Regions from separate parts of the Rossellomorea sp. FM04394 genome, predicted to be linked through region 2. Evidence: riboswitches for the same ligand, from Rfam matches in the RefSeq annotation. Region 2 holds a riboswitch; each other region holds the start of a gene.

Region 1 (6,456 bases), 210 kb from region 2:
AATGAGTGGTTTAGTCGCAGCTTCTTTACTGAAAAAAGCCGGTCATGACGTGACGATACTAGAAGGAAATAAACGTATTGGGGGCAGGGTATATACTGTTCGCAAGCCATTCACCCCGGGTAACTATATGGACCTGGGCGCCATGAGGATTCCCGATAATCACAAGTTAGTGTTCGAATATATCCGGAAATTCAACCTGCCCTATCAAGAATTCATCAATAGTTCCCCGAGAGATTTACTATTAGTTAACAACATCCTAACAACAAGGCAGCATTACGAAAAAAACCCAGACATTCTACAGTATCCGTTACCTGAAGGAGAAAGGGGAAAAACCGCTTCAGAATTATTCCTTGAAGCAACCAGTCCCTTTATCGAATTATATAGAAACAGTGATCATGATGAACAGCAAAAATTAATCAAACAATATTCTAGCTATTCTATGGGACAATTTTTAGCAAATAACCCATATGGTAAATCATTATCTTTTAATGCAATCCGAAAAATCAATGTAATCCTCGGTATAGAAGGATTCCCTGAATTCTCGTTTGTCGACATTCTAAAAGACATCATTTTTCCTATATTCAGGAAACAAACTAAATTTTATCAAATAACAGGAGGTAACGATCACTTACCTTACGGATTTGTACAAGAGCTTGGATCACACATTCTACTGAATCAAAAAGTCACCCATATTATTCAATCCAATAGCGGAGTGAAAGTACAAACAGTGAACCCCGAAAATGGATTGGTTGGGGAATACAATGCAGATTATGTCATCGTGACCATTCCATTCACTGTCTTCCAGTTTATCGATGTCATACCTTATAATTCGATATCCTTTAAAAAGTGGCAGGCGATTCGTGAAGTAACGAATGTTCCATCTGTGAAAATAGGAATCGAGTTTCGTCGTCGCTTCTGGGAAGAATTGAATTACAGAAACATCGTGTCTGATCTCCCCACACGCTTTACGTATATGCCCAGCCACGATATAGGCAGCAACAAGCCAGGGGTCATGTTAGCCAGCTATAGCTGGGGGCAGAATGCACTCTTATGGAACAGCAAATCAAAAGATGTCATCATCAATGAGGTTTTAGAAGACCTCTCTAAAATATATGGTAAACAGGTGTATAGAGAAATGCTCAATTATGTAGTCTACAACTGGAGTAAAAATCCTTTCTCCGCAGGATGTTTTACCCTTTATACTCCTGGACAGGCAAGTGATATCGGGGATTATATCAAGAAACCTGAAGGCAGAATTCATTTTGCCGGTGAGCACACGTCCTCCTTTCATGGTTGGATTGAAGGGGCGATTGAGTCGGGGGTGAGGGTAGCCAATGAGGTGAATAGCAGATAAGGTTTTAAACGCATGAGTATACTCATGCGTTTGTTTGTTTAGGAATTATATTATCTAGAATAATTAATCAATAATATTTTATTGGAATACAATAAATCTCATTATATAATTTAGAAAAACATGGTATCAGAGGTGTGTTATGAAACGAGCAACGACAATTTTCTTAAAAGGGGCCGTAATGGCAATAGGAGCGATTGTATTCATCCTTTGCGTTGTCTGGTTGCCTACCATGGCAAAGCATTCGGCTGATCTTTTTCCCGAATTCGCTTATTTGAAATGGCCAATTCTAATAGGGGTATACTTAACGGCGGTTCCATTTAATTTAGCGCTGTACCAAGCATTTATGCTTTTAACGTGTATTGAAGAGAACTCTTTTTCAGCGAAAGCAATAGTGGCTCTTCACCGAATAAAACTGTATGCCTCATTGATTACTGCCATTTATGTGGCAGGTATAGTATTTCTACTAATCCAAAATGCTCTTCATCCGGGTATTGCTATGGTTGGGATCATTATCAGCTTTGCGTCTGTCACCATTTCCATTTTCGCAGCAGTCCTTCAAGAATTACTGCGAAATGCACTTAGACTAATAGATGAAAACGATTTTTCGGTATGAGGTGAAATAGGAAATCCGACCGAATTCCCGAAAAACCTTCTACTCTATCAACCCCCTGCATAAAGTTAACTATTAAATACTTTATATAGGGGTACTGATGATGTCGTATAAGTCTCGAAACAACAATAGCTTAGTCCCACTAGTATTCGTCTCTATGAAGGCAATCATTCGGGTAGTATTGATCGGTATTGTCCTCATGTACTTGACCGTATGGTTGATCTCATCAACTGCCATTAAATTGAGGGTGGATAGTTTACTGTATTCATCAATGTCGGAACTAGTACCGAAGGAAACGTTTCTTATGTTGTTGTCACAGGAAATGACAGGATTGCGGGTTACGAATGAGGCAGCATTAAACAATGATTTTGATTGGTTGGAAAGTGTCACCAATGTTTCACTCCTTGATCCGCGAAGTTTATTTGGACGGGAAATCCCAGGAATCGAAAATTATCATACTCACATAGCCGTTGCGGGGAAGGGGACTGACATTACGAACCTCCCAAATGAATCACCGGCTCCAACAGAAGATCAGTTGAAGGATCAGGAAATCGATCAGAGCCAAATTGATCAGGCAAACAACAATTCAGGAGACGGAGTTCAAGAGATTGATGAAAAATCCGTCTACATCTATCATTCACACAGCTGGGAAGCGTTCAGCCCGCTAATTAAAAATAACGATTCGAAAGATCCAGCGAGTACCAACGAGAAGGTTAACGTCATTGCTGTAGGGTCCAAATTAAAGCAAGAGCTTGAAGCTAGGGGGATTGGGGCAGTTCAGGATAAGACAGATGTAAACAAAGCACTTAAAGACAAGTCATGGACATATTTTGAATCCTATCAGTTATCAAGAGGACTAGTACAGGAAGCCATCGCCCAAAACGATGACTTAACGTACTTGATCGATATCCATAGGGATTCTCAGCCACGGAGCATCACTACCAAAACCATTAACGGCAAAAACTATGCCCGCTTATTTTTCATAGTGGGAAAAGAAAACAAAAACTTCGAAAAGAATCTGAAAATCGCGAAAGAGTTGAATGCTAAGTTAGAAGAAAAGTATCCCGGCATCAGCCGCGGAGTCTTTATCAAAACAAGAGCAGAAGGCAATGGGGTGTATAACCAGGATCTAACAGAGCGAGCCATGCTTCTTGAGTTTGGTGGAGTGGAAAATAATTTAGTAGAACTGTATAACTCAACAGAAGCATTTGCGGAGATCTTTGCAGAATATTACAAAAAGGATGCCGTCGAGGTGAATGGACAATAAGTAATCAAGAAAAAAGACGTTGGCCGTGTGGTAGACGTCTTTTTTCCTATCCTTGAATAGAGTGGATTCTTGGAATGGCCAAAATCATAATCTTTTCATTCTCCAACGATATCCCAAATAAATCATCCCGATCACCACTGAACCCGCCAACAAAATAACCGTGCCCTTATCCGCATCCAACACATTCACCACCACGAATGCCTCAATTAACAACGAAGGAATCTTTCCCACAGAACTGATCACGGAAAAGGCCACAATTGAAATAGAGCTAAAGGCAGCCGCAACGGTTACCACACTTGAAGGCACAAATGGAACCATACGAAAGAAGAATAGAAGAAATATCCATTCCGTACCAGACGCTTCTTTTAATTTAAAAAAATATTTGTTTGACAGAATCTGATCAATACGGGCAAACTTAATTCCTTTTCGATATAAATAAAAACTAACAATGGCTCCTAATGATTCACCAAGTATGGAAACCCCGATTCCAGGCAACAACCCGAATACGGAAATGTTAAAGGCCGTCAAGAAGACACTCGGCAGAAAACCAAGAATACTGATGACAACATTTATGAAAATACTGATAAAAAAGAGAGACCAACTATCGAGGCCGGTGAATTCGTTCACAAAATGCTGCAGATTGAGGGTCATAGGGTGTATTCCTTCATATGAGAGTGGATTATCATGGAAATATATGTAGTTACATCTAAAACAATCCCATGTCATTTTAGAAAAAGTCTGGACACTTGTCAATGAAACATGAGGAAGAACTGCAAATACCATGATCATGACCATTTGAATGAAACTCAGGAAGCCCCAAACCACTTCCACGGATTGGGGCTCTTGTCAGCTTGTTAACTTTGCACAGTTTTTCCATTGAATCGAGCCTATATCGCTGTGCGGATGGCTTTCATTCTGAATGTATTTAAATTCGTCCTCTAGTTCCTGAAGGGTCAACTCGAATAGCTGTTTGTTTCCTTTTTTGAAAATGTTATGGGCTATCAATTTGTTAATTAATTCATTTCGTCGATTATGAATTGCATCCTGTAGGGTTTTCCCCATTGTGATCACTCCTCTTATAATGTAAACGAGTTGAGGAAGGGTCATTAAAAAAAGCCCGCTTCCCAGTAGATAAGAAGAAGGCTTAATGCAACAAAACTTCAACTCATCTTCCAAGCAAATTGCTTGTGGAATTAGCACAGTGTTCTATGGTATAGAATCTGTTGCTGAGGCATCATCGGGCCATTCCCTCTGCCTCTCTGGATAAGTGTATATAGTCGTAATGAATTACATTCATTATATAGTTGAGTATTCATAGTTGTCAACTTGGTATTAATATAAAATGTGCATAATTAAAGGTAGAATAGGATGTTGAGAGTAAGGTGAAGGAAGAATTGAATGATGAAAAAAACGGTCCAGCCTTGCAGATTATGCTCCTAATTCAGCCTACACCCCTTTATTCACGATACCTTTTCTCAATTCAGACACAGATTTTTTTTCTAATCAACAAAAAACATGATAACCTGTATACATAAACGCAATTATTGGAGTGAATCGTATGAAGACAGTCGTTGTCGTAGGTGGAGGAATTACAGGATTAACAGTGCTGTACCATCTTCAAAAAATGTCCAAAGAACGAGAAATAGATATCAAGTTAATACTCATCGAGCGTGATCACCAGCTTGGCGGCAAGATCAGAAGTGTAAGAGAAGCGGAATTCATTATGGAAGCAGGAGCGGATTCCATTGTGGCCCGTAATGAAGGGGTTCTCCCTTTAGTTGATGAACTGCACCTTAGAGATGAACTTGTCTATAATGAAACAGGCATATCCTACATATATACCAATGGCGAATTGCATAGGATTCCGCATGACACGATTTTTGGAATTCCCATGACCGTTGAGTCTCTTCACAAGAGTACCTTGGTGTCGGATGAAGGTAAGAATGCAGCACTTAAAGACCTTGAAACTAAAAATACACAATTTACAAAAGAAAGTTCAATCGGTGAATTTCTAGAAGCATTCCTGGGTAAGGAATTGGTAGAGAATCAGGTGGCGCCGGTATTGTCAGGGGTCTATTCTGGGAATTTGCATAAACTCACCATGGCTTCGACCCTCCCATACTTACTTGATTATAAAAATGAATACGGAAGTATTATCAAAGGTTTATCTAAAAACAAACAAAAATTCCAAGGGACCTCCAGTAAAAAATTCATCTCGTTTAAAAATGGGTTATCAACCATCATCGAACGTTTAGAAGAAAAATGCTCCAGTACGACAATATTAAAGGGAGTAGAAACAACTAAGCTCCAAAAAACAGGAGACAAATATGTGCTGACTCTTGGTGGTCAAGGTAGCATTCAAGCGGATTATGTGGTATTCGCAACACCTCATGATGTAACCCAAAAGATTCTGACCCATGAAAAACTTGAACCTGATTTTAATAAACTGAAAAACTCTTCACTCATTTCGATCTACCTCGGGTTTAATATTCCAGATGAGGAACTTCCTGCTGATGGCACTGGTTTCATCGTCTCAAAAGGCAGCGAATTAAAATGTGATGCATGCACATGGACGAGCCGGAAGTGGAAGCATACGTCCAGTAACCAAAACCTTTTATTGAGACTTTTTTACAAAAGCACAAACCCTCACTATAAAGAGTTGAAAGAATTTAGTGAGGCAGAACTTGTGAGCACGGCACTCGATGATATCAGGAAAAGTATCGGGATAAACGGAGATCCGATTTCTGTAGAAGTGACGAATTGGAAAGACCTAATGCCAAACTATCATCTTGAACACAGTCGGTCTGTTCAATCGTTAGATGAAACTCTCGCAACCGAACTACCACGTGTCAAGCTGGCCGGAGCATCGTATTTTGGAGTGGGCATAGGTGCGTGTATTAAAAATGGAAAGGAAACAGCTGAATGGATTGTAGATAGGTTGGGGAAGAATGTTTGATTTAGAAATTCAACATTTTCATTTTTGAGAGTAAGATAACTAAAGAAGGAAAAGAGCCTGAGCTTATCCAGGTTCTTTTCCTTTACTTATTTAACATTATAATTGTTTTTGAAATAATCCACTGTTTTCTCTAATCCAGAGATCAGATTATAATTTGGTTCCCACTTTAGATTGTCTAGCGCTTTTGCATTTGATAGGTGACTGTTTAGAATATCTCCTTCACGTTTCGGTTTGTAGTCAGGAGTCAGGGAAGAGTGAAGTTGGTTCGA
Region 2 (6,456 bases):
TCGACATGTTCATCTGGTATGTTTGGAATGATGAGATTCTGAGAATTACAGTTTCTAAGTTCGCCATTCCCATATTTCTTGGAGATTCTCGCAAGCTCATATACTTCATCGGAATTTAAGCGTCCAACCGGTACATTCAGCCCCACATAATTGAGTCCTGCCTGTTTCTGAGGGTGCACTCCGTAGAAATATCCTGCATTCCAACCTTCCACGGCATCCACTCCCGCCGGTAATAGCTCAACATACTGTAATAAGGTTTCTTTGAATTTCTCAGGTCCCCAGTCGGCCATCAGGAATTTCAACCGTGCCAAGTGTCTTTTTTCCCGATAACCGAAGTCGCGAAAAATCGTAGTAACGGCTATTGCGACTTCCTTCACTTGGTGAGGAAGGATGAAAACATCCAACTCTTGGGCGAGGAATGGTCTGGCGGACAATCCTCCACCGATCTTCAGATGGAAGCCGACTTCTTCTTTACCGTCAATCAGCTTTTTCGCAGGAACAAAGGAAACACAATTAATCTCGGCATTCGACGCATTATTGATGTTTGCGGAGATGGCTACTTTGTATTTTCGCGGTAAATTTGAAAAATCTTCATTGTGCTGGAAGAAATCATACACTTCTTTCACAATACCCCTTGTATCGAAAAGTTCATCAGGATCGATCCCTGCAAGGGGGTTTCCGACTATATTACGTGTGATATCACCACATGCACCCGCAGAAGACAATCCGACCTTTTCCAGACGTTCAAAGATGTCGGGAATCTGTTCAATCTTCAACCAGTGAAATTGGATCGCCTGGCGGGTAGTGATGTCATAGACATCTCTTCCATACTCTTTACAAATGGCAGCGAGCTCCAGAGCCTGTTCATGTGTAAGGATGCCCGACGGGACGTTCACCCTCATCATGAAATAGCCATCTTCCTTTGGTCTTTGCAGATACAAACCTGCCCATTTAAACTTATCCCACTCTTCTTTCGGAATCGAAGAGAAGCCGTTTTCCGCATAGTAAGGAATGTCTCCAAAGATAGACAACCCGTCTTTCTCCAGTTTCCATTGTTCCGTTTTGTTCAATTTTTCATTTGACTCCCATGATTTTGAATATGCCATGATTCTCTCCCCTTATATAAGCTGTTTTAGATTCAATACAGTTAGTAAGTGCTCCACGCATTCTTCAATTGAATATTTCTCCGTATCCAATACCACTTCCGGTTTTTCAGGTGCTTCATAAGGAGCACTGATTCCTGTAAAATGAGTGATTTCCTCTTTTCGTGCTTTTTTGTACAAGCCTTTTGGATCGCGCTTTTCACATTCTTCTAAAGAACAATGCACATAAACTTCGATAAATTCATCCTTCTCCACTAAATTTCGTACGAGAGCACGGTCTTCCCTGTATGGTGAAATAAAGGCTGTCAGGACAATTTGACCGCTGTCGATGAAAAGTTTGGACACTTCGCCGATCCTCCTGATATTCTCCTTGCGATCTTCTTCCTTAAATCCCAAATCATGATTTAATCCGTGACGGACATTATCCCCGTCCAGAACATAGACCTGATTTCCTTGTTCGAAAAGGGAGTGGGCCAATGCATTGGCAACAGTCGATTTCCCTGAAGCGGATAAACCCGTGAACCACAAAATAAAACTTTCATGTCCATTTTTTTTACGTCTCTCCTGTTTCGTTACTGACGTTTCATGCCATACGACGTTTTCTGTTTTTTCACTCAACCCGGTACCCTCCTTAAGTCGTTTGTCCCGCTTCTTGTTTTAGACCTTTAATCAACACTTCGATCACTTCAGGGCGACTGAACGTCGAAGGGGGGACCTCCCCGTTACGGAGCATTCCTCTCACTTTTGTCCCTGATAATATAACGTGATCGCTCTTATCATGAGGACAGGTCTTCGTAGTTGCCATCCCTTCGCACCTCTCACAATAAAAACTGTGCTCGAAGCGGAGAGGGGTGATCCCTATCTCTTCTTTACTGAACTGATCAAATATTTTCTGTGCATCATAGGTACCATAATAATCACCGACACCTGCATGATCTCTCCCGACGATGAAATGCGTGCATCCATAATTTTTCCGTACCAGTGCATGGAAGATGGCTTCCCTTGGACCTGCATACCTCATGGCAGCAGGGAAGACTCCTAAAAACACACGATCTTTAGGGTAATAGTTCTGTAACAGAACTTCATAGCTCTCCATCCTGATGCCCGCTGAGATATCATCTGCCTTTGTTTCGCCAACCAGTGGATTTAAGAAGAGTGCATCCACGGTTTCCAATGCCGTTTTCTGAATATACTCATGGGCCCTGTGAACAGGATTTCTCGTTTGGAAACCGACAATCGTTTTCCATCCCCTTTCCTTGAACAATTTTCTCGTTTCACTTGGGTCGAATGTATACTCGTTGAACGTTTTGGAAGGACGTTTAATCAGGCTGATTTTCCCACCTACGTACACATCTCCCCGTTGGAATAATTTCTTGACACCTGGATGGACCGGATCGGTCGTTCCGTATACGAGAAGGGCTTCTTTCTGTTTGTCCGGTTCATAAATATCCTTAACTTCAATGAGGCCATATGTTTCTCCCTTATAAACAAGGCGGCTCTTTAAGCCTTTCTTTACGTCTCCTGCTTTTTCTTTTGCAATGGGCAGGGTAATCGGGATGCTCCACACATTGCCATTCTGCAAACGTAAACTTTCCACTACATGTTGATAATCAACTTCGGTCAAGAATCCATTTATAGGGCTGTATGCACCTATTCCAATGAGTTCCAGATCACTTAACGCGATTTCGTCTAATGGGATCTCATGTAGAATATCCTCATAGGGTTCTTCTGGTAAATACGATTGAACAAGCGTTCCTCCGTGGGGCTGTAAACTCATCATTTATCCTCCTTAACATATTGTTTTACTCGGAATTCAGATTAAATTCCGCCTCCGTCTTCGTGAACGGATCGCCTTTCTTCATTGATCACTCGCACGAGGGATAGTGCTCCCACAGTTGCGATAATGACGCTTATTGGAACAACGACCGAATACAGATCGCTATCGATCACGAGCTTTACTAGAAAATATGAAATACTAAGTGAAATCAGGGGTGAAACCACCCATATTTTAACGATTTTTTTGACGATTTTCTTTTGCAGCATATGTTTGCCGTTCTTCGCCATCCCGATGCCTATGATAGAGGATGAAGTAACCTGAGTGAGCGGGATCGGTAATCCATACAGTGAGCTCACCATCACTAGGATCGCTCCTGTAGAGGAAATGACAATTCCTTCCGCTTTTGAATAGTGTGTAATTTTTTTTCCGTTTGTTTCCACTACTTTTTTGCCAAGTAAGATCGCTCCGAGGGCAACGAATAGACCACCCAGCCATATCCCCCGGGATGGAGACAGTAAACCCGCACCCACCAATGGACCGACGGCGTTGGCTACATTGTTCATCCCTGCCGAAAAGGCTTCAAAGAACCCGGCGATGATCAAAAGGTACGCAAGCCACCTTTTTTCAAAATGGAAACCGCGCTTTTCAAGTTTTACTAAACCTATACCGAATACCCATGTAACCCCTAAGGCAATGACCGGGACAATCACCCAGAATGACATGATCGTTAAAAGTGATTTCACATAAAGAACTTGATATGCGACTCCGACTCCTACAACCGCTCCGACCGTCACTTCACTTGTAGACAGCGGAATTCCTATCACATTTGCCAGAAACAAGGATATGGTGGCGGATGACAAAATGATGACCACAATTTTGATGGAAAGTAAATGCTGCGGGATAATCCCTGAACTAATGGTTTTAACAACCTCTCCACCACCTAAAACCGCCCCGCTAAGGACACCTCCAGCGCAGATCCATAGTGCTACCCTGATATTCTTTATGGCTCCTGCACCATACGCAACCCCCATCGATGCTGCCGCTCCGCTGGCACCAATGTTCATAGCAAAGAACAAACTTATGATCAGGGCGAATATTTCAAGCAAAGAATATCACCTCTTTTAATGAAGACCGCATTCGGTTTTACCTTTTCCTTTCCATCTTCCGGAGCGGAGATCATTGATGTCTAAGGCTTGTGTTGTACAATGGAAGCATCCGATACTCGGATACCCCTGATCATGAAGTGGATTATAGGATAGGTTATGCTTATGGACATACCTCCAAATTTCCTTCCACGTCCAGTGAATTAAAGGACAAATCTTAATGGATTGAAACTTTTCATCCTTATTGATGAATTCAACCTGACTTCTTGTAGATGATTGTTCTCTTCTTAACCCTGAAATCCAAGCATTTCCTTTGGATAAGGAATCTTTTAGAGGGTCAAGCTTTCGAATTTGACAGCATTGATTGGGGTTTTTCTCCCACAACTTATCTCCATAAGTTTCTGCTTGTTCTTGGAGCGTTAATTCAGGCTTTTTCATATGAATGGTGAGACCAGGATACTTCTGCTTCACCTTTTCAATCGTTTCGTAGGTTTCCTTGAAATGAACTCCTGTATCAAGAAATACAATGGTTGCTTTCGGCTGTACTTTGGTAAGGAGATCGATTAATACGATCCCTTCAATGCCAAAACTGCATGCATAGACGACACTTTCACCATAATGGTCATACGTCCACTCGAGAACATTTAACGCTCCTTTATAGACCTGATCAATTTCAAATTCGATGGATGGTTTTTTCCAAGTTTGATAAGTTAACATGATACACCCCTTTCCCGCTCATCCAAACAAAAAGAGGCGATAACAAGATATAGGGATTTCCTTTATCTCTGTTATGCGCCTCTAGTTTGTCTAGTCAGCTTATTTAATTCGCACTTTCTCGTTTTTCTCCAATTGAATGACTTTACCGTCCTGGACCACAATGGTAATCGACCCGAAACTCATCGTCTTCAACATCGAAGTGATCTTTTCGACTACTACATCATACTCTGCTTCTTGATTTTTTTCTTTAGTCACATGATTCCCCCAATTTTTATCTTATCCAGAAAAATCATGAATGAAAAAAACAACCCTCCATTTTGGAAAGTTGTTCAGGTAAGGATACCTTATCTTCCAAAATGACTTCACATTTTGCTGGAATTAGCACCTTACATAACGTAGGTTGCTGGGTTTCGCGGGGCCAGATCCCTCCACCACTCTGGATAAGAGTTATTAATTTTAATATTCTAAATAATATCATATTCTACGGGGAAGTCAACCCGAGTTTTTCCATCGGATTTGTGTCTTTTTACTTATTTTTCTTGCAAAGCCTTCATTCTCTTTATTTCTATTCGCTTTATGAACGCTATAGGACACTATTTTACCCCGGTGATCAAAATAATTGAATCATTAATTTACCTTCGAGCACTTTCTTCTGGTCCTGGTTGACCGCAAAGACTTTAAAATGTAAAAGATCATCCTGTTTCTCTGATACTTCTGCCTTCAATGTAATGACATCGTTCAATACAACCATTCCTTTAAACCGGACGGTGTACTCTTTGATATATCCTTCTTCAAAATAATCACTAAAAAGCTTGGAGACATTACCCATCGTCCACATGCCATGGGCAATAACCCCTGGAAGACCCAATTTATGTGCCTCATCATCGATTGTATGAATGGGGTTATAATCCCCAGATGCTCCTGCGTATTTGATTAAGTCGATTCTCGAGACTGGAGCTAATTCAACAATGGGAAGCGTTTCACCTATATTTAAGGATGATAGTGTAGTCATATTCCCAACCTCTCTCTAACCGCTTCTGTGATGATGACAATCGCCTCGGATGTGAAAATCCTTTTCCCTCCTGATTCTTCACCGATGTCTTCTATTACAAGAAAACCAAGTGTTCCACCCGAACCTTTCCGTTCATAGTAATCTTTTATTTTCGTGTAACACCGAATGCATTCCCCGACCTTCAGTGGTCTTTCATAGTGAAATGATTGTTCACCATGAATTAACCCGACGTTTGGTAAATGAAAACCTTCAATCGTTCCATAGTCGAGCACTCTGGGAAAAGTGGGGGGAGCGATATTCCCCCTGTATCTGGATCGTCTTCCTGCTTCTTCATCAACATAAATGGGGTTGAGATCACCGATGGCTTCGGCAAATTTACGTACTGCTCCTTTTTCCACATAGTTTTCTACGGAAGTTGAGCGCTTACCAATATAAGATTGAAACATATCCTTCACCTCTTTCTCCCTTTAGGCTTTCGGCCCGCCAGCTACGTAGAGGACTTGACCGTTAACGAATGACGAGCTTTCATCCGCGAAAAACGCCACTGCATTCGCTATATCTTCCGGCTGCCCGCTTCTTCCTACGGGAATTCCTTGAAGACTCGCTTCCACCAGTTGTTCAAAGGGTATTCCGATCCGCTTCGCCGTTTCCCTGGTCATTTCCGTTTCGATGAATCCGGGGGCGACTGCATTGGTCGTAATCCCACGTGGACCAAGCTCAATAGCCAGAGTTTTCGTCAAACCT
Region 3 (6,456 bases), 960 kb from region 2:
CCTGCGCCGCGATGATATTGATGAACGGCTTGGATTCCGCCCCTTCGATATAGATGCTGTCATCAACCGGAATGAACCCTGCTTCAACAGCCACGCCATTATTGATGATCGATGCCGCAACATCCGGGAGTACCCTCGGTGTCTGGGCAGCGACGACCGGTGTGAATTCAAGGTTTTTAGGGTTTTCTTTAATGGCTTCGAGACCCTGTGACTGATCAAATCCTTCTTTCAGTTGTACCAAACCTGCTTCCTCCAGTAGGAGAAGGGCACGGCCAAGGTTCGTTGCCTCTTGAGGAACGGCTACTTTACTGCCTTTCGGTAAGTCTTCTACCGATTTATATTTTTCCGAATAGATTCCCATCGGCGCGATGATCGTCGAGCCGATCGGTACAAGATCCAGATTATGTTCTTCCACGAAAGAATCAAAATACGAAATCGTCTGGAAGGCGTTCAGGTCGATATCCCCATCGGCCAGTGCCTGGTTCGGTCTCACGTAATCGGCAAACTCCACAATCTCGATTTCAATCCCTTCCTTCGCTGCTTTCTCCTTCATATACTCCCAAATCGGCACCCCGGATCCATTCACTCCGACTTTCACGACTTCTTTTTCACCTGAGCCGGATGCACTGTCTCCCGAGCAGCCGCTCAAGATAAGGGTAATTAATAGAATGGCGATACTTGCCAGGCTGATTGATTTTTTCATATTCCTCTCTCCTAACGTCTCCTGATGATTTTTGATAATGTATTCCCTGCTGTCTGCAGTCCCTGCACCATCACGATTAAAATGATGACGGTCACGATCATGACGGATGTTTCAAATCGCTGATATCCGTAAGCGATGGCCAGATCTCCGAGGCCACCGCCTCCGACTGCCCCGGCCATGGCCGATGCACCGACAAGGCCGATGGTCGCAATCGTGATATTCAGGACCAATGTACTCAATGCTTCCGGAATGAGAATCCCGAAGATGATCTGCCACGGCCCGGCCCCCATGGATTCCGCCGCTTCAATGACACCCGGTTCCACTTCAAGGAGGGCGCTCTCTACCAGTCTTGCAATATACGGTGCCGCAAATACGACAAGCGGCACGACCGCTGCCGCCGTTCCGATTGATGTGCCCACTACCAATCTTGTAAAGGGGATGATGGCCACCATCAAGATGATGAACGGGACCGAACGGAACACGTTGATGATGCTGCTCAATATGGAAAAGACGACTTTATTTTCAAGTAAGTGCCCCTTCCTCGTGACCACGACGATGATCCCGAGGGGAAGCCCAATCAACGTTGCAAATAAAAGGGAGAATGACACCATGGCCACGGTATCCCATGTCGCTTCTATAATTCTTGGCCAAAATAATTCCCAATTAACTTGCACGTTTCTCCACCTCGCTTACGAATAATCTGTTCTTCCAATAATCCAGGATCTCTTCTGTTTCGTTCTTACTGCCGATGATCTGTACGATGAGATTCCCGAACGGCTTGCCCTGGAGTTCCGTGATCTGGCCGAACAATACATTGATGTGGGCATCGAATTTCTTTGCCGTTTCGGAAAGGATCGGCGTGCCCGTCGAATCCCCTTTGAAAATGAGGCGGCAGATGCGCCCTTCTTTGCTGTCATTCAATTTGTCAAGAACCGATGCCGGCAGCTGATCATTCATGACACTCTTCACAAAGTTTTTCGTCGTTGGCGTCTGCGGGTTGGAGAAGATATCGAAGACGCTTCCCTCTTCAACGATTTCTCCATTTTCCATGACCGCGACCTTATCACAGATTTCCCGGATGACCCCCATTTCGTGAGTGATCATCACAATCGTAATGCCATACTCCGCGTTGATTCTCTTTAATAAATTCAGAATCGATTCCGTCGTCTGAGGATCAAGTGCGGATGTTGCTTCATCGCAGAGTAGAATCGAAGGCGACGTCGCCAGGGCTCTTGCTATCCCCACCCTTTGCTTCTGCCCTCCTGACAGTTGATCCGGGTAATGCTTCGCTTTATCTTCAAGTCCGACAAACGCGAGCAATTCCTTTACTCTCTCGCTGATCTTTTCTTTTGGCCATTTTGCAAGTTTCAGAGGATAGGCGATATTCCCTGCCACCGTCCGGGATTGAAACAGATTGAAGTGCTGAAAAATCATCCCGATGCGGTGCCGCTCCTGCCTCAGATCGATTGCGGACTGATCTTTCAGGCTGCGCCCCTCTATGAAAATATCACCCGATGATGGTTTCTCTAAAAAATTGAGACAGCGGACAAGCGTGCTTTTCCCCGCCCCGCTGAATCCGATCACGCCATAAATCTCTCCCTTCTTCACTTCGAAGGAAACATTTTTCAAAGCGGTGAATGGGCCATTCTTCGTCTCGAATACTTTCGTAACATTCTGAACTCTGATCATAAGACTTGCTCCTTTCGCTATGTATACTTCTTGTTGACGATCATGGCTCAAATAAAAAAGTGCCCCCCTTCATAAGAAGAGAGGCACAAAAATATGTATATGTCCCGCTCTTCTCATCTTTCAAGTCACATGACTTGATGGAATTGGCACGGTATTCATAAGAACCCGTTGCCGAGGTATCACAGGGCCAGTCCCTCCACCTCTCTGGATAAGAAGATATCGCTTTATTAAGTTAAAGTTATGATGCGTTTTAGCATTAGGGTAATGGTAAAGGATTTGAATTGGTTTGTCAAACCTGTTTTTGAATATTTTGTATTGTGCAGGACTATTCAACTAGGGTCACTATAACCAGTCTTCAATTGGGCTAATACATTCATTTCGTTTCAATTCACTAATTTACTAGAAGAAAATATTTCTATTATTCTGCCCAACCACAAAAAAATAGCAGAAATTAAAAAAGAGACTTAAAGTTAATTTCCATCTTATGAAAATCGGAGAGATCTTAAATTTGGAGCAAGTACCATGCTGATTTCCACCTTCCATTCGTATGTGAATTCGTTCTTACCACAAGTCCGTTATGAAACTTTCCAGATACTTTGCGAGCAATCTTGGATGTTTTATACATTCAAGAAATGGGAATATTACATTCCATTGCCGTCTGATGAACGGCAGGGGTAATTTTTTCACTAAAAACGATAATCAATCAATGAAATTTAAGGAGGCTATTTTTACTATGAGTCGTTTTACCATTCCACGCGATATTTATTTCGAAGAGAATGCACTTGAAGTGTTACGGTCTTTTGAAGGTAAAAAAGCCGCACTTGTTATTGGAGGAGGTTCTGTTAAACGTAACGGAAACCTCACCAAGGTACAGGAACACCTGGCAGCTGCCAATATAGAAACAAAAGTATTGGAAGGTTACAATACAGAGCCGACCTTTGAAATGGTTAAAAAAGGAGCAAAAGACCTGGAGGAGTTCCAGCCGGATTGGATAATCGGCATCGGCGGAGGATCAGCAATGGATTCTGCCAAAGCAATCTGGCTCTATTATGAGCACCCGGACCTTGCTTTTGAAGATGCAATTAAACCATTCGAACTGCCGCGTCTTCGCAATAAAGCGAAATTCGCCGGTATTCCGACGACAAGCGGAAGTGGTTCGGAAGTATCCAACCTTTCTGTTCTTGCCGATGAAACCACGAACGTGAAATATCCAGTTGCTGACTTCGAACTAACACCGGATGTCGCCATTATCGATCCGGATATGATTAAAGAACTGCCGAAGCACATTGCTGCTTATACCGGTATGGACGCATTCACGCATTCAATCGAAGCATATGTAGCGAAACCGCGCACAATGTATACGGATATCCTGTCACTAGGCGCAGCCGAAGTGATCAAAGATAATCTTCTTGCTTCTTATCAGGGAGACCAGGAAGCTGCTAAGAAAATGCACACTATTCAAGCCATGGCAGGCATGGCCTTTGCCAATGCTGTACTCGGTAATGTGCACAGTCTTGCCCACAAAAGTGGTCCAACGTTCGGCATTCCGCATGGCTATGCCAATGCGATTTACCTGCCTTACGTCATCCAGTTTAACCGTGAGGTCGTGGAAGATTGCTTTGCTGAAATCGCCCGCCGTCTTAACCTGAAAGGCAATAACGATACCGAATTGACTGATTCTCTTGTTGAATATATCTATCAATTGAACAAAGATCTCGGTCTTGCTACTACCCTTCAGGACTACGGTGTATCCGAAGAAGAGTTCAACAAGCATGTTGATACAATGGCTAAAAACGCTATGGAAGATCCATGCACAGGCACCAATCCACGTGAGACTAGTGAAGAACAAATGAAAGAGCTATTTAAAGCCGCTTTCTATGGCAAGGAATCTTTAGTGAAAGCGTAAAGATTAATTGAACAAATAAGCAAAGCAGAGCTTAGGGAATTTACCGGGCTCTGCTTTTTACTGGTGAACATGATTCTTCCCCGCCTTCTATTCTTCCTCTTTTTCTTTCCGATTTACGGCATTTTGGGTGATCGTAGGTAGATACGATAAGCAAAGGTAGAGGAAGGACCTTCACTCTACCTTTGCTTATTCCTCTCAACCCCCATAAACAACTATGCTATACTAAAAGAAAAAACACTATTCAGATTATTAAAAGGGGGCCACGGTCATAAAACCAAACATTATCGACATCGTTCAATCCCAGGTCATCGCTTCCATCAAGGAAGAAAAGGACCTCGACAAAGCCATACAGTCAAACGCCAACATCGTGTTCATCCTAACCGGTAATTTGATTACAATGGACGGGTATCTGAAAAAACTGAAGGAAGCCGGTAAAACCACGTTTATACATATTGATTTCATCGATGGGCTGTCCAATACGAAGAGTGCCATTAAATACATAGCAGAAATCTGGGAGCCCGCTGGCATCATCACGACGAGGAGCAACCTGATCAAATATGCAAAGGAAGAAGGATTGATGACGATACAGCGGCTTTTTCTTATCGACCGCAATGCCCTTGACAAAGGAATTGATATCGCACAGAACTGCAAGCCGGATGCGATTGAAGTCCTTCCTGGTCTCATGCCGTCCATCATTGATAAACTGACGACCATGACTACGCTGCCCATCATCGCTGGTGGCCTGATCAGTAATAAGGAAGATATTCTGAATGGACTAAGAGCCGGTGCCCTCGCCATTTCTTCAGGTGATCCGAAGCTCTGGAACCTGGATTTTTAACCAAAAAAAGAGCTCAACCCTTAAGTTGAGCTCCACCTCTATTTATGTTCCTACTTTTTCTTCTTCCTCTTCTGTCTTACTTTTTTTCCGTGTCCATGGAAGAGGAAATGACGTGATTTCATGCTCTTCAAAGAAGTTTCCTATCTTCGTAATGATGAAGGTTACGAATGTCGCAAAGATGACAATGGAATAGAACCCCGCTCCGATACCAATCCCGATTCCCCCAACGTAGAAAATCATCGCAGCCGACGTCAGTCCTTTCACCCGCAATCCATCTTTCAGAATCACACCTGCTCCGAGGAAACCGAGCCCCGATACGATCTGCGCCGCCAGTCGAAACGGGTCCATCACTTTTCCGCTGTCCGGTTGACTGAGCATATTCGCCCCTTCGATGGAGACGATCGTGATCAATGTGCAGGCCACTGATACATACGTATATGTTTTTAACCCAGCCGGTTTATTTTTCGATGTCCTGTCCCATCCGATGATGAACCCTAATACAGCACTCACCAGAATCCGGAAATAGATATCATGCTGCCAGAAAAATTCCGTTGCTTCATTCATGTAATGCGCCATGCCGCCATCCTCCTTAAATGAAAAAGAGATCGCGCCACAAAACGAATGCCTGATTTCCCCACTCCAAAGTGAAAAAACCATACAGTTCGCTTCATAGGTGATCTCTTCTCCTCTTCCTACCAAGCTTCATTCCTCTTAATATTCCTTTTATCATACACCAATCAGCCAACCATTTCAATGATATATCTAAAAATTCTAAATTTTACAGAATGTGCATTGCCACTCAGAATCCCTCATTGTATGATGGAGTTAGTAAGATTATATAGCGGGTAGAGATGAGGAGAACCCTGTGTCAATTCGAGTGTACGATGATCGTGCACTCCATTGCCATGGGGTTCTTTTCATTTATACATAAATACCAATTTAAAAGGAGGAAATGAAGTTGAAAAACAGACCTATCAGCCCTATAGTCGCCCTTCTTGCTTTGGGAATCGCAGGACTTTTATTGCTTCATGGTCACACCGCAAATGCAAAAGAGACCAGCCCGCCTCTTGTCATAACGGAAATCGTCACCAAATCCGCAGGTTCAGGACAGCCCTATGAGTACGTCGAAATCTATAATACAACCTCAGAAGCCATCAATCTACAAGATTATCAACTCCAATACTTCACGAGTAACTTCTCAAGCCCGGCCAACCGATGGCCCATCGAAGACAAAACCATCCAGCCAAAAGAATCCCTTGTGCTCTGGTTAAAGAAATTCGCTTATCCTGATGTACCGCTGTGGGACTTCAACTCCAACTA

What was found. A riboswitch is a leader RNA that binds a small molecule or an ion and turns the genes downstream of it on or off. The one in region 2 is predicted to bind S-adenosylmethionine.
Region 1: it holds a riboswitch for S-adenosylmethionine, as region 2 does, so the genes downstream of both, ACCB35_RS10695 (Fur-regulated basic protein FbpA) here and ACCB35_RS11795 (YezD family protein) in region 2, are expected to answer to the same signal.
Region 3: it holds a riboswitch for S-adenosylmethionine, as region 2 does, so the genes downstream of both, ACCB35_RS16810 (methionine ABC transporter ATP-binding protein) here and ACCB35_RS11795 (YezD family protein) in region 2, are expected to answer to the same signal.

Annotation. Positions count from the first base shown of each region.
Region 1 is NZ_CP168654.1:2,147,103-2,153,558, forward strand. It holds gene ACCB35_RS10675 (flavin monoamine oxidase family protein) at 1-1,354, shown strand, start outside; gene ACCB35_RS10680 (DUF2975 domain-containing protein) at 1,494-1,967, shown strand; gene spoIIP (stage II sporulation protein P) at 2,065-3,231, shown strand; gene ACCB35_RS10690 (TVP38/TMEM64 family protein) at 3,316-3,882, opposite strand; gene ACCB35_RS10695 (Fur-regulated basic protein FbpA) at 4,078-4,293, opposite strand; SAM riboswitch class I at 4,394-4,501, opposite strand; gene ACCB35_RS10700 (protoporphyrinogen oxidase) at 4,790-6,187, shown strand; gene ACCB35_RS10705 (NAD-dependent epimerase/dehydratase family protein) at 6,274-6,456, opposite strand, start outside.
Region 2 is NZ_CP168654.1:2,361,183-2,367,638, forward strand. It holds gene ACCB35_RS11770 (nitrite/sulfite reductase) at 1-1,106, opposite strand, end outside; gene cysC (adenylyl-sulfate kinase) at 1,119-1,721, opposite strand; gene sat (sulfate adenylyltransferase) at 1,735-2,880, opposite strand; gene ACCB35_RS11785 (anion permease) at 2,922-3,944, opposite strand; gene ACCB35_RS11790 (phosphoadenylyl-sulfate reductase) at 4,002-4,700, opposite strand; gene ACCB35_RS11795 (YezD family protein) at 4,800-4,955, opposite strand; SAM riboswitch class I at 5,042-5,147, opposite strand; gene ACCB35_RS11800 (MaoC/PaaZ C-terminal domain-containing protein) at 5,311-5,712, opposite strand; gene ACCB35_RS11805 (MaoC family dehydratase N-terminal domain-containing protein) at 5,709-6,158, opposite strand; gene fabG (3-oxoacyl-ACP reductase FabG) at 6,180-6,456, opposite strand, start outside.
Region 3 is NZ_CP168654.1:3,325,407-3,331,862, forward strand. It holds gene ACCB35_RS16800 (MetQ/NlpA family ABC transporter substrate-binding protein) at 1-703, opposite strand, end outside; gene ACCB35_RS16805 (methionine ABC transporter permease) at 715-1,377, opposite strand; gene ACCB35_RS16810 (methionine ABC transporter ATP-binding protein) at 1,367-2,392, opposite strand; SAM riboswitch class I at 2,503-2,607, opposite strand; gene ACCB35_RS16815 (iron-containing alcohol dehydrogenase) at 3,126-4,298, shown strand; gene ACCB35_RS16820 (glycerol-3-phosphate responsive antiterminator) at 4,615-5,136, shown strand; gene ACCB35_RS16825 (MgtC/SapB family protein) at 5,179-5,712, opposite strand; gene ACCB35_RS16830 (lamin tail domain-containing protein) at 6,095-6,456, shown strand, end outside.